Regions from separate parts of the Rhizobium sp. LEGMi-198b genome, predicted to be linked through region 1. Evidence: predicted binding sites of a transcription regulator. Region 1 holds the regulator's gene; the other holds the start of a gene.
What was found. Region 1 encodes LexA, which represses DNA repair genes until DNA is damaged. Its sites were predicted from a motif close to TGTTCNNNNTGTGTTCNG; they were not measured.
Positions count from the first base shown of each region.

Region 1 (6,754 bases):
ACGCCCGGTCTTACATTTGACGGCTTCTCTTTGTCTGGCCTTGGTGGGGCACGTCCGAAGGTTCACGAATTCTGTCGCCCGCTTGATTTCCCTTATGCCCAGCGGCTTGGTCGCCGTTGCACTTATCCTTGTTTTCACGGCTATTGCGCCGCAACTGTGCCACGCGCAGACCCCCGAAACGGCCCCCACAGCACCGCCTGCAAAGCTATCGGAATTGCTGCGTCTGATGAATGATCCGGAGCTGCGCCAATGGCTGGAAAAGCGGCAAGCAGCCGAGCAACAGCCGGCACCTTCGGCGACGGCGACGCTGGTCGAAACCGGAGAGGCCCGCGCTCGCGCCCGATATAAGGCGCTGCGGTCGGCGATTCCCAATGTACCGGGGCAGCTCGCCGCTGCAGCGAGTAGGGTGCGTGAGCAGGCAAGGAACAACGGCTTTGCGCCTGCCGTCGTCATGTTCGCCGCATTGGTCTGCGTCGGTCTCGCTGCGGAATGGTTTTTCAAGAAAACCGTCCTGAAAGCCCAGTTTCCAAATCCTCTTGTCGCACATACGATCGGAGAATTAGGACCGTGGATCACTTTCACCCTCGTCAGCTCCGCCATTTTCCTAGCCATAGACTGGCCGCCGCTACTGCATGTGGTGATCCTGTTTTATCTGACGGCATTCATTGCCGCTCGCCTCGCATTTGCCGTCTGCAGACTATCGATGGACGCGGGCTCTCTGTCGGCCTTCGGCTATCGCAGGGCTTGTCTCTTCATTGCCGTTTTGGCGATAGCCGGCGCCACGACGTCGCTGACCAGACCGCTCTCCATCGACGGAGATGTCGGCACCGTCGTCTCCCACGGGTTCTCCATTCTCCTATTGCTGATTACGCTCGAAGCCGTGTGGCGGCGACCGGCCAAGGAAACCGCTGCCCGACAGTTAACGCTTATGAACATCCTTTATTCACTCTACGTTGCCTGCCTCTGGCTTCTTTGGGTGGCCAACTTCGTCGGCCTCTTCTGGCTTGGCATCTATGTCGTTGTTCTTCCGGGGCTATTGACTGCCGTCGGACGGACGGCCGAAGCATTTGCAAAGGGACGCTGGCCTGGTGACAACAAGAACAGTGCGCGCATGGTGCTGGCCATCCGCGGTGCGCGGGCGCTCGTCATCGTAGCCGCGGTCGCCTGGATTACCGTCGTCTGGCACTATGATCCCAACATCCTCGCACGAGAAAATCCGGCGATCGACGCCGCTGTTCGCGGTGCGCTGAAGAGCGTCGTCGTTCTGATTTTGGCCGATCTCTGCTGGCAATTGTCGAGGGCATTCATTGACGAGAAATTGAGCGCCGCCGATAGCAGTGCCTCCTCGCCATCGGCGGAAGCCGCGCGCGCGGGCCGCCTTCGCACCCTGTTGCCGATCTTCCGCAACGCGCTGGCAGCCATCGTTATCGCAGCCGCCGTCCTCACCGTGCTGTCCGAAATGGGCGTGCAGATCGGGCCGTTGATTGCGGGGGCCGGCATATTCGGCGTGGCGATCGGCTTCGGCTCGCAAACGCTCGTCAAGGATATCGTCAGCGGCATTTTCTACCTGATGGACGATGCCTTCCGCGTCGGCGAATACGTTCAAAGCGGCAGCTACAAGGGAACCGTGGAATCTTTCAGCCTGCGTTCCGTCAGGCTTCGACATCATCATGGTCCGGTGTTCACAGTTCCCTTCGGCGAACTCGGCGCCGTTCAGAACATGAGCCGCGACTGGGCGATCGATAAATTCCTGCTACGGGTTCCGTTCAATACCGACGTCGCCAAGGCGAAAAGGATCGTCAAGCAAATCGGAGAGCAGTTGAAAGAAGATCCGGAAATCGGACCGCAGATTCTTGAGACCCTGAAAATGAAGGGGGTGGAGCAAATTGGCGACTTCGGTATCGAACTGAGCTTTGCTTTTACCGCCCTCCCCGGTCGGCAAACCTACATACGGCGCCAGGCCTATACCATGATCCGCGACGCCTTCATGGAAAACGGCATCGACTTCGCTCAGCCGACAGTGCAGGTGGGTGGCGAGGAAAAATCCGATGCCGCGATCGCAGCCATGACACTGCAGAGAAAGAAGATCGCTGAGCAAATGACGCAATCGGCAGCGCCGCCGACCTGACCGTTCGCGCGAGATCAGTCACCAGCCTCATCTCCGCGCCCTCTTTGGCAAGGCGACAACCCTGGAGCCGATACCGGATGACGTTGGACAGAAAGGAGATCCAATGTGCTGAATGACCATCTGACGTCTATTGCCGCGCACGTTATTCAAATAGCGCTGACACCGGTCTTTCTGCTGGCGGGCACCGCCGGGTGCCTCAATGTCTTCTCGGCCAGGCTCGCCCGCGTCTCCGACCGGGTCAACAGCCTTTTCGAACGGGTGACCTCTGAGGACCCGGATGAAACGCGGTTGCTGCAGCTCTATTATCTGCGACGGCGAACATTGGCGCTGGAGATCGCAGTTCTGCTCGGCACGGCATCGGGCGTGTTCACATGCCTTGCGACGCTCGGCCTCATGGGCGGTGCAATTCGACAGCAATTTCGCGAGCAATTGCTGCTCTGGCTCTTTGGCCTTGCCGTCTTCGCACTCATGGGCGCCTTTGTGGCCTTTCTCGTCGAGATGATTCTGGCCGGGCGCAGCATGCTAAGGCAGATCGCCAACGACCGTACCTTGCTCGAGCACCGGCACGGGAGTTCGAGGAAAAGTTCAACCTATTGATATCCCATCGAATATTACTACGGATGGCACCAATCCCGGCCCCTCAGAAATCCGGATTCCCAGTCAGATCCATAGCTTGCTCTCCATGGTTCGGAGAGTGTCGTCCTCCAAAGAGCTTATAGAACGAAGAACATGGCTTTTCGCCGCCTTGGAGATAATCCGTTTTGGGATCGTCCGAAATTTTGCTTCGCCCGATTCCGCATATATTTCTGCTATTTAGTTTGAAGGTGCCGGGAAAAAAGTCATCTGCCCGGGACCTGTTATGTTCCCATTTATTTGATGCACCTACAAAATGTTCACCGAAATTTAAGGGCTTGCGGAACACATATGGAACATATAGTGTCCGTTCTGGATTTGTTTCACGACACCTTCTCAGTCCCGAGGTTCAAAACGATGTTGACGCGCAAGCAGCAGGAACTGCTTCTCTTCATTCACGAACGAATGAAGGAGTCCGGTGTTCCGCCATCTTTCGACGAGATGAAGGATGCGCTGGACCTTGCGTCCAAATCCGGTATTCACCGTCTCATCACGGCTTTGGAAGAGCGCGGCTTCATCCGTCGCCTGCCGAACCGAGCCCGAGCGCTGGAGGTCATCAAGCTGCCTGAGGCCTATAGCCCGAGCCTGCAGCCTCGCCGCGGCTTTTCGCCAAGCGTCATCGAGGGTAGCCTTGGCAAGCCGCAACTTGTGCCGCCGCCCGCACCCGCCAAGCCGGTGAGTGAGGACAACAACAGTTCGGTTTCGGTACCCGTCATGGGCCGCATTGCCGCCGGCGTTCCGATCTCGGCTATCCAGAACAATACTCACGACATCACCGTTCCCGCCGACATGCTCGGCTCCGGCGAGCATTATGCGCTGGAGGTCAAGGGTGACTCGATGATCGATGCCGGCATCTTTGACGGCGATACCGTCATCATCCGCAACGCCACGACCGCCAATCCCGGCGACATCGTCGTCGCTCTCGTCGATGATGAAGAGGCGACATTGAAGCGCTTCCGCCGCAAGGGAGCCTCGATCGCGCTTGAAGCGGCAAACCCTGCTTACGAAACCCGCATCTTTGGGCCGGATCGAGTGAAGGTACAAGGCAAGCTCGTCGGTCTCATTCGCCGCTATCACTGACCGGTGACGCCGGCTTGAGCGGCGCGCCAAAAGTGTCTGTTCGCCAGTCGTAGGAGCGATGCAGGCTCCATGGCCGCGAAAGGTTTTCAAACGCCGCCGTTGCGACCGGTTTATTGGTGCTGAGGTTCATTTCAATAGATCCCGTGCGGCGCAGTGTTGCGCCCGTAAAAAGCATCGCGCCAGAGCGGCAGCGATCAAGACGCAGCCGTACGGAGGTGATGACGATATTGGCCGTGTCGCAGGCCGGAGCGAGATAGGCGGCATCTTCAATGGTGACAAGCATGTCGCCATTATCCAGCATTGCCACGCACCATGCACCTTTTTGGCAGGCGAAACCGCCCGGCCCGGCCGCGTCTAATGCCGCATCCATCGCCTTTCGAACGGTGCTCTGTTCTTCGGAATTCAGGCGACGATGCTTGTCTGATTTGCTGATTTTGGGGAGCTGACTATCCGGCGGAAGCATCGTTGGCGGTTGCTGCTCGGTGATCGCCAATGCTCTTTGCCACTGCTCGAAGATGAAATCCGGCGGTTTTTCGCGGTTTGTCGTCAGCGCACCGTTGCGCAACAAGGCGACCAGCGTGCCGTCCTCGGAGATCATGAGATCAGGCTTGAGGACACCGGGGCCGAGCGCCACGACTGCAACCGAACCGATGATCAAGAGCGCACCTGCATGTCGCAGCCATGTTCTCAGCAAGGTCATCAACAAGAAGCCGGCTATGACCGTCGGGAACAGCCAGACCGGCAGCCGACCGAAGGGAATATTGCCGCCCCAGGCGGCAACCGTTTTGGCAATGACGATGACGACATCAAGTCCCCAGCCGGTTATCTGCCAGAAAGGGGCATCAACGCCAAATGGCATCAGTAGCGTCGCCGCCATGCCAAACGGCATGACGACAAAGGAGACGACCGGCATAGCCGCCAGATTGGCGATGAGACCATATGTCGCCAATCGGTGAAAATGCTCTATCGAGAAGATTGCCGTCGATGCGCCGCCTATAAAAGAGGTCGACAATATGCTTCCGAAGAAACGGGAAACGAAGAGCAGCGGACGCATGACCCGGAACCGGGAGAGAACGCTCTCCCGATGCGGCCTCCTCGCCCAGAGCGAATAGCCGGACACCAACGCCAGGGTCGCGGCGTAAGACATCTGAAAACTTGGTCCGAGCGCCTGCGAAGGCGACAGTATGAGAATGACTATCGCCGATAGCGCCACGTTGCGCAGGCTAATGGATGGTCGGTCGAAGAGCACGGCGATCAGCATGATAGCCATCATGATGAAGGCACGCTCCGCGGATACCCCGAAGCCGGAAATGAGATAATAAGCCGTCACTGTAACTAGCGCGCCGAAGGCCGCAATCTTCTTTGTTGGCCAAGCCTGTGCCACGCCGAAAAACAGACTGAGGGCGTAGCGTAAACCGACATAAAAGATGCCCGCGGAGAGCGCCATGTTCAGGCCGGAGATGGCGATGATATGCGCAAGACCCGAGGTCCGCAGCGCTTCCGTCGTATCGTCTGAGATCGCTCGTCTCTCATCGGTGACAAGCGAAGCCGCAAAGGCGCCGGTGTCTCCGGGCAAAAGCGTCCTGATTCTATCGCCGATATGGCTGCGCAAACCGGCAAGCCAGATATCCGCCTTGTCGAGGACCGACCCCTGAACTACATCACTAGTCGGCGACAATAATGTCGGCGTTCCATAGGCAAAACCATTCGCGCCGGTGCCATCGAAATAGGCGCTGAAGGCGAAATCGTTGAGGCCGGGCAAGGCAGGTCCGGCCGGCGGCGTCAACCGCGCTCTACCCTGAATGCGGTCGCCGAGTTCGAAGGGCTGGAGCTGTTTGCGCACGAAAATGGTGATCTGCGCCGGCGGCCGGCGAATGGTCGGTTTTTCCGTTGCCTCCAGGGCGACGACATAGCGCCAACGGCCCTTGTCGTCGGCTTCACGCCGTTCGATCCGCCCGGTGATGGTGGTCGTCACCGCAGAGTCGAGCATCACCGTCGATGCGCGCCAGGTTTCGCATTGCGCCAGAGCCATGCCGGAGCACACCAGCATGCCGGCAAACAATATGTGCCGTAGCACTCGCCCCGCCTGCTGCTGGCGGAAAAATGCGACAGCGAAGATAAGGAGGGCCGTAAAAACAGCTTGCGGCGGCGGATCGGCTCCGACCGAGAACCAGACGATCGCGCCGGCGCCGATGTAGACCGGCGCAAATAGCATCGCGCGACCGTGCGCCGCCTCTTCTTCGGCTAAATGGTAAATGCTGAGTCGGATGCTGCCTGCCGCGAGGCGAAGGCGGGCAATAAGCGCGGCGTGGTCCTGTGTCCGCTCTGGCCGCGACGCTTTGGCACGAGAAATAACCGCGCCCACGCTCTGCTCGCGCACGGCAACCGCAGCCAATTCCCGACCATCCACCTGCGGATCCGGTGCCTCTAAATTAGGCATATATTCCAGCGCCCACGCAAAACTACAGCTATAGCGGGAGTTTTGCCGTCACCGGCCAGTGATTTCAACTGAAATCGGCATCATCGCCGACAAAAGACGCTAATTCACGCTTGCGCAAAACGGTCCCTTCTACCGCAGTGCCCAAAAGTTGATACTGCAATGCACAAATAGGCGTAAGGATAACTTGGCATTAGGCTCTGGATCATATAGCTAATCGTTAGTCGCTTAACCCTTTGGCGCTTTTTAAGGCGCCAATCCCGCCAAATCTTGGAGGATCAGCATGACGGAACAAAGCGCGAAACTAACTTGGGGTGAAAAGACGGTGGATTTGCCGGTTAAGTCCGGAACCATCGGCCCAAGTGTCATTGATATTGGTGCCCTTTATAAGAACACCTCCACTTTCACCTACGATCCTGGCTTCACTTCGACTGCGTCGTGCGAATCCAGCATCACCTTTATTGATGGCGACGAAG
Region 1 covers NZ_JBSYVH010000009.1:57,838-64,591, reverse strand. The annotation lists gene ACXHXG_RS27935 (mechanosensitive ion channel family protein) at 95-2,128, shown strand; gene ACXHXG_RS27930 (DUF2721 domain-containing protein) at 2,234-2,725, shown strand; gene lexA (transcriptional repressor LexA) at 3,119-3,841, shown strand; gene ACXHXG_RS27920 (ComEC/Rec2 family competence protein) at 3,822-6,281, opposite strand; gene gltA (citrate synthase) at 6,562-6,754, shown strand, end outside.

Region 2 (6,754 bases), on a different contig from region 1:
AGCAGCTTGCCGTCGTGGTCAGGGAAACGCTGGATCGCTAAGTGAGGGAGGCCGGGTAAAGCGCTGTTTTGATGCGCTTTATCGCTCTGCGAACCAAAGAAATATGCAAGCTTTGGACGATACCGGCGTCACAAGTCCAACGTTCACCATTGCCATTCCAATCTGATCCGTGGCATCAAACCGATATGACCGACCTCGCTAACGCCAGCCTGCGGATGTGGTGGCGCTCCTTCTAGGAGCGGCAGTCGTCATTTCTTGAAATCGACCCTTGCCGCCGTGATCCGGCAGGCATGGTCATTTCCCGGCATCTTTCCGATCGCGGCGGCTCCTTAACGGAGCAACTAAATGTCACCTATCGATAATCGCCCGGTCATTCTCACAGGCGATCGGACTACAGGTCCCCTCCATCTCGGTCACTACGTCGGTTCTCTGAGGAACCGCGTGGCCCTCCAGCATACGCATCGGCAATTCCTGCTTCTGGCGGATATGCAAGCGCTGACCGACAACGCGCATGATCCGGAGAAGATTCGCCGGAACGTGCTAGAAGTCGTCTTCGATTATCTCTCCGTGGGGATCGATCCGGCCGAAACGACGATTTGCCTGCAATCTGCATTGCCGGTGCTGGCCGAACTGACGGTACTGTATCTGAACTTCGTGACCGTCGGACGGCTGGAGCGCAACCCGACCATCAAGACGGAAATCCAGCTTCGCGGCTTTGAGCGTGATGTCCCAGCAGGTTTTCTTTGCTATCCCGTCGCTCAAGCGGCTGACATCACCGCCTTCAAGGCGACGATCGTCCCGGTGGGCGAAGATCAGGCTCCGTTGATCGAACAAACCAACGAAATCGTGCGTCGTCTCAACCGGCAGGCCGGCCGCGAGGTTCTTCCGGAAGCCGAGGCAATGATCCCGACGGTCGGCCGCCTGCCGGGCGTCGATGGTAAGGCCAAAATGAGCAAGTCGCAGGGCAATGCCATCCCGCTATCCGCATCGCCGGACGATATTCGGCAAGCCGTGCGCCGGATGTACACCGATCCCACTCACCTGCGCGCCGCCGATCCGGGAAAGGTGGAGGGTAATGTCGTCTTCACCTATCTCGATGCCTTTGCCGAGGATAGGGCTTTCGCCGAAGAGCTGAAGGCACGCTACCGAAGGGGCGGTCTTGGCGACATGGTCGTGAAACGGCATCTTGAAGATATTCTGCAAGCTCTGCTTGCCCCGATCCGAGAGCGCCGTGCCCGGTACGCCGCTGACCCCGGCTACGCACTGGAAGTCCTGCGGCGAGGTACGATCAGGGCCAGACAGCGGACGGAGGCAACCCTTGCGGAACTGCGCACCGCGTTGGGTCTGTTCACATTGACCTAAAGCGGCTGCGCGGGTTGCCATCCGTTATCGACGCGACTCGCTTCCGATTATTCCGCCAGCGCAACCGCGATTTCCGCGGCAAGGCGCGCATTGTTTTCGACCAGCGCGATATTGGTCTTGAGGCTGCGGCCGTCGGTGATGTCGAAGATGGTGCTGAGCAGATAGGGGGTGACCGCCTTGCCGGCGATTTCGTCACGCTCGGCGCTGTCCAAGGCGCGTTCGATGTAGATTTCCATCTCCTCACGCGGGATTTCATCGGCTTCCGGAACTGGATTGGCGATCAGCATGCCACCGTTGATGCTAAGCTGTTCACGGGTTACCTGGAAGTTGGCGATGGCGGCAGGGCTGTTCAAGGTCAGCGGGCTCGGCAGGCCGGAGGAACGCGACCAGAAGGCGGGGAATTCGGCGCTGTCGTAGGTGACGACGGGCACGCCGCGGGTTTCCAGTACTTCCAGTGTTTTCGGAATATCCAGGATGGCCTTGGCGCCGGCGCAGACCACGATGACGTCAGTGCGGGCGAGCTCTTCCAGGTCGGCCGAGATATCGAAGCTTTCCTCGGCGCCGCGATGCACGCCGCCAATGCCGCCGGTCGCGAAAACCTTGATGCCGGCCCGCGCTGCGGCGATCATTGTCGCGGCAACTGTGGTGGCGCCCGTGCGGCGCTCTGCAATGGCGAAGGCGAGGTCGGCGCGCGAAACCTTCATCGCACCAGTTGTCTGGGCGAGCGCCTCCAGCTCTTCAGGCTCCAGGCCGATATGCAGCACGCCATGAATGACGGCGATCGTTGCCGGCACGGCGCCTTCCTGCCGGATGATCGCCTCGACGCTGCGCGCCATCTCGATATTGCCGGGATAGGGCATGCCATGGGTGATGATGGTCGATTCCAATGCCACCAATGGAGCGCCGCGCAATTTTGCTGAAGCAACCTCCTTCGAATAGGAGATCGGCAGCAGGGGTGAAATGGGCTTGGTCATGGTTGTGTCCGATTGGCTGAGTTGGGAGATGCGAAATTCGTGCGCTTCATGACAAAATAGCGGCTTCGGGAACAAGAGCCAGTATTGCCTTCAGAAGCTCAGGCGAAAGATCCTCCGCCGTGGCGAAAGGTGATTGCACGGTGATCGCGGCGGCCGCTGCCCCGTGGCGCACCGCCTCGCCGAGATCGTGACCGGCAAGCAGGGCGGCCAGAACACCGGCGGCGAGCGAATCGCCGGCACCGGTGACATCGGCAACCTCATCGATAACGGGCGGCTGCAGGCTGACGGCGGCATCGCCGGAAAAAGCGATCAGTTCGCGTTTGCCACGTGTAATGACACCACCCCTGAGGCCGAGTGCGCGCAATCCGGCGATCCAATGGCGCGGATCGTCCGGACGGCTCTCCGTCAGCGCCGCAGCTTCGGCCTCGTTCAGAAAAAGATGGTCGATGCCGGCAAGGCAGGGCTTCAGGCGCACCACTTTGGCCGGCGAAATCGCGATCGCGGCCAATGGCTTGCCGCAATCGGCTGCGCGCATTGCGATGGCGGCCAGCGTTTCGGCCGGCAGATTGGCGTCGCAAAGGATCAAGTCAGTGGCTTCGAAGGCATCGCGGATGGCGCGGATCGTCAGCCGGCGCGGCACGAACAGCTTATAGAGCTCCATGTCGGCGAGGGCGATCACCAGATTGCCGTCGCGTTCGAGGATTGCCGTATAGCTCGGCGTCTTGCGATCGAGAAAAACGAAGGGCTTGTCGTCGACGCCGGCATTGAGCGCCGCCTCCGCAACCATCTCGCCCGCCGCATCGCCGCCGCGCGGCGAGATCAGCCGCACATCAAAGCCGAGACGGGCCAGATTGCGCGCCGCGTTGAAGCCGCCGCCGCCCGGCTCCTCGAACCAGGCACCGGGGTTACTGGCCCCTGGCGCCGTCTCGCCGAAGATGCGGCCGCGCCGGTCGATATGGGCACCACCCAGAACGAGAATCTTCTTCGTCATCTCGATCTCCTCAGCGCTTCCAAAGGCGAATCGAGCCGGTTGATATCTCACGCAAAATGCCGGGCAAGGACACGTAAGTGCTTGCTATGAAAGAAGAAAACAAATGTAGAACAAAATTCATTTTACCTTTTTCTTTCAATTGCTTGTTGTGCCCTTGCGACATGAGAACAAATGGAGTACACAATTCTCATCAGCGGCGACATTGCTTGAGCGGCTTCAATAACCTAAAGGTGGATCGGATGTCTCAGAATTCTTTGCGGCTTGTAGAGGACAAATCGGTGGATAAAAGCAAGGCACTTGAAGCGGCACTCTCTCAAATTGAGCGGTCGTTCGGCAAGGGCTCGATCATGAAGCTCGGCTCGAACGAGAACGTGGTCGAAATCGAAACAGTTTCCACCGGCTCCCTGAGCCTCGATATCGCTCTCGGCATTGGCGGCTTGCCGAAGGGACGCATCATCGAGATCTACGGGCCGGAAAGCTCCGGTAAGACGACGCTTGCGCTGCAGACCATTGCCGAATCCCAGAAGAAGGGCGGCATCTGCGCCTTCGTCGATGCCGAACACGCGCTCGATCCTGTCTATGCCCGCAAGCTCGGCGTCGACCTGCAGAACCTCCTGATTTCGCAGCCGGACACCGGCGAACAGGCGCTTGAAATCACCGATACACTGGTGCGCTCCGGCGCCATCGACGTTCTCGTCGTCGACTCCGTTGCCGCGCTGACGCCGCGCGCTGAAATCGAAGGCGAGATGGGCGACAGCCTGCCGGGCATGCAGGCTCGCCTGATGAGCCAGGCGCTGCGCAAGCTTACCGCTTCGATCTCGAAGTCCAACTGCATGGTCATCTTCATCAACCAGATCCGCATGAAGATCGGCGTCATGTTCGGCTCGCCGGAAACGACGACCGGCGGCAATGCGCTGAAGTTCTATGCCTCCGTCCGTCTCGATATTCGCCGTATCGGCTCGGTCAAGGAGCGTGAAGAGGTGGTCGGCAACCAGACCCGCGTCAAGGTCGTCAAGAACAAGATGGCACCGCCCTTCAAGCAGGTGGAATTCGACATCATGTATGGCGAGGGCGTTTCCAAGACTGGTGAGCTGATTGATCTGGGTGTCAAGGCTGGCATCGTCGAGAAGTCCGGCGCCTGGTTCTCCTATAACAGCCAGCGTCTGGGGCAGGGCCGCGAAAACGCAAAGCTCTTCCTGCGCGACAATCCGGATCTTGCTCGCGAGATCGAGCTGTCGCTGCGCCAGAATGCAGGTCTTATTGCCGATCGCTTCCTGCAGAATGGCGGACCAGACGCTGATGACAGCGACGCCGCGGACGCGTAATTTCCGCGACCAAGTCCAGGACTAACCAAGACTAAAATTCAAAACCGGCCGTATTGTCCAAGGGATGTACGGCCGGTTTTGCTTGTGCGGCTGGACAGGGCCGGGAGCGGACGATAAAAGCCACTGGATTTGTTAAATATTGCCAACGCGTGATCCCCAAAAGTGCGAAGCGGTTTTTGGACAAGACCATGCTAGGTGAAGGAACATGAGCGAGATGGGACATCTCGCTCGAGGCAAGGACTGAAGGGCCCAATATGAGCGGTGTGAACGAAATCCGGTCGACCTTTCTCGACTATTTTAAGAAGAACGGCCACGAGATCGTGCCGTCGAGCCCGCTTGTTCCACGCAACGATCCGACGCTGATGTTCACCAATGCCGGCATGGTGCAGTTCAAGAACGTCTTCACCGGCCTGGAGCAGCGCCCCTACAAGACTGCATCGACGGCACAGAAATGCGTGCGCGCCGGCGGCAAGCATAATGACCTCGACAATGTCGGCTATACCGCGCGTCATCACACCTTCTTCGAAATGCTCGGCAATTTCTCGTTCGGCGACTATTTCAAGGAGCGCGCCATCGAGCTTGCCTGGAACCTGATCACCAAGGAATTCGGCCTCGACGCCAAGCGCCTGCTGGTGACGGTCTATCATACCGACGATGTCGCCTATGATCTCTGGAAGAAGATCGCCGGTCTTTCGGACGACAAGATCATCCGCATCGCCACCAGCGACAATTTCTGGGCAATGGGCGATACCGGTCCTTGCGGCCCATGTTCCGAAATCTTCTATGATCACGGCGACCATATCTGGGGCGGCCCTCCCGGCTCGCCGGAAGAGGATGGCGACCGGTTCATCGAGATCTGGAATCTCGTCTTCATGCAGTTCGAGCAGATCACTAAGGAGCAGCGGGTCGACCTGCCGCGTCCGTCGATCGACACGGGCATGGGTCTCGAACGCGTTGCTGCCGTGTTGCAGGGCAAGCATGACAATTACGACATCGACCTGTTCCGCGCATTGATCGAGGCTTCGGAAGAGGCGACCGGAGTCAAGGCCGAGGGCGAACGCCGCGCCAGCCACCGCGTCATCGCCGATCACCTGCGCTCCTCCGCCTTCCTGATCGCCGACGGCGTGCTGCCGTCGAACGAAGGCCGTGGCTATGTGCTTCGCCGCATCATGCGCCGCGCCATGCGCCATGCGCAGTTGCTTGGCGCCAAGGAGCCGCTGGTCTGGAAGCTGTTGCCGACGCTGGTCCAGCAGATGGGCCGCGCCTATCCCGAGCTCGTGCGTGCCGAAGCGCTGATTTCCGAGACGCTGAAGCTGGAAGAGACCCGTTTCCGCAAGACGCTGGAGCGTGGTCTGTCGCTGCTTGCCGATGCAACCTCGACGCTTCACAAGGGCGACAGCCTCGATGGCGAGACCGCGTTCAAGCTTTATGACACCTATGGCTTCCCGCTCGACCTGACGCAGGATGCGCTGCGCGCCCGCGGCATCGGCGTCGACATATCGAGCTTCACCGACGCGATGGAACGGCAGAAGGCCGAAGCCCGCTCGCATTGGGCTGGCTCTGGCGACAAGGCAACCGAAACCATCTGGTTCGAGCTCAAGGAAAAGTTCGGCGCCACCGAATTCCTCGGCTACGACACGGAGACCGCTGAAGGCGTTATCCAGGCAATCGTCAAGGACGGTGTTGCCGTCGACAGCGCATCTGCCGGCGACAAGGTGCAGATCATCGTCAACCAGACGCCGTTCTACGGTGAATCCGGCGGTCAGATGGGCGATACCGGCGTGGTTTCTAGCGACCACGGCAAGCTCACGGTCAGCGATACGCAGAAGAAGGGCGAAGGCCTTTTCGTTCATAGCTCGGAAGTATCTGAAGGCAAGATCAAGATCGGCGACGCCGTCGTGCTGACGGTCGATCACAACAGGCGGTCGCGCCTGCGCGCCAACCACTCCGCGACCCATCTGCTGCATGAGGCGTTGCGCGAGGTACTTGGCACCCATGTGGCGCAGAAGGGTTCGCTGGTGGCGCCCGAGCGTCTGCGTTTCGACGTTTCGCATCCGAAGCCGATGTCGGCTGAAGAGCTGAAGGTGGTCGAGGATATGGCG
Region 2 covers NZ_JBSYVH010000002.1:76,791-83,544, reverse strand. The annotation lists gene cckA (cell cycle histidine kinase CckA) at 1-41, shown strand, start outside; gene trpS (tryptophan--tRNA ligase) at 346-1,362, shown strand; gene ACXHXG_RS07125 (pseudouridine-5'-phosphate glycosidase) at 1,410-2,336, opposite strand; gene ACXHXG_RS07120 (carbohydrate kinase family protein) at 2,383-3,327, opposite strand; gene recA (recombinase RecA) at 3,567-4,652, shown strand; gene alaS (alanine--tRNA ligase) at 4,907-6,754, shown strand, end outside.
Region 2: the regulator LexA is predicted to act here: its motif matches at 3,423-3,440, upstream of recA (recombinase RecA).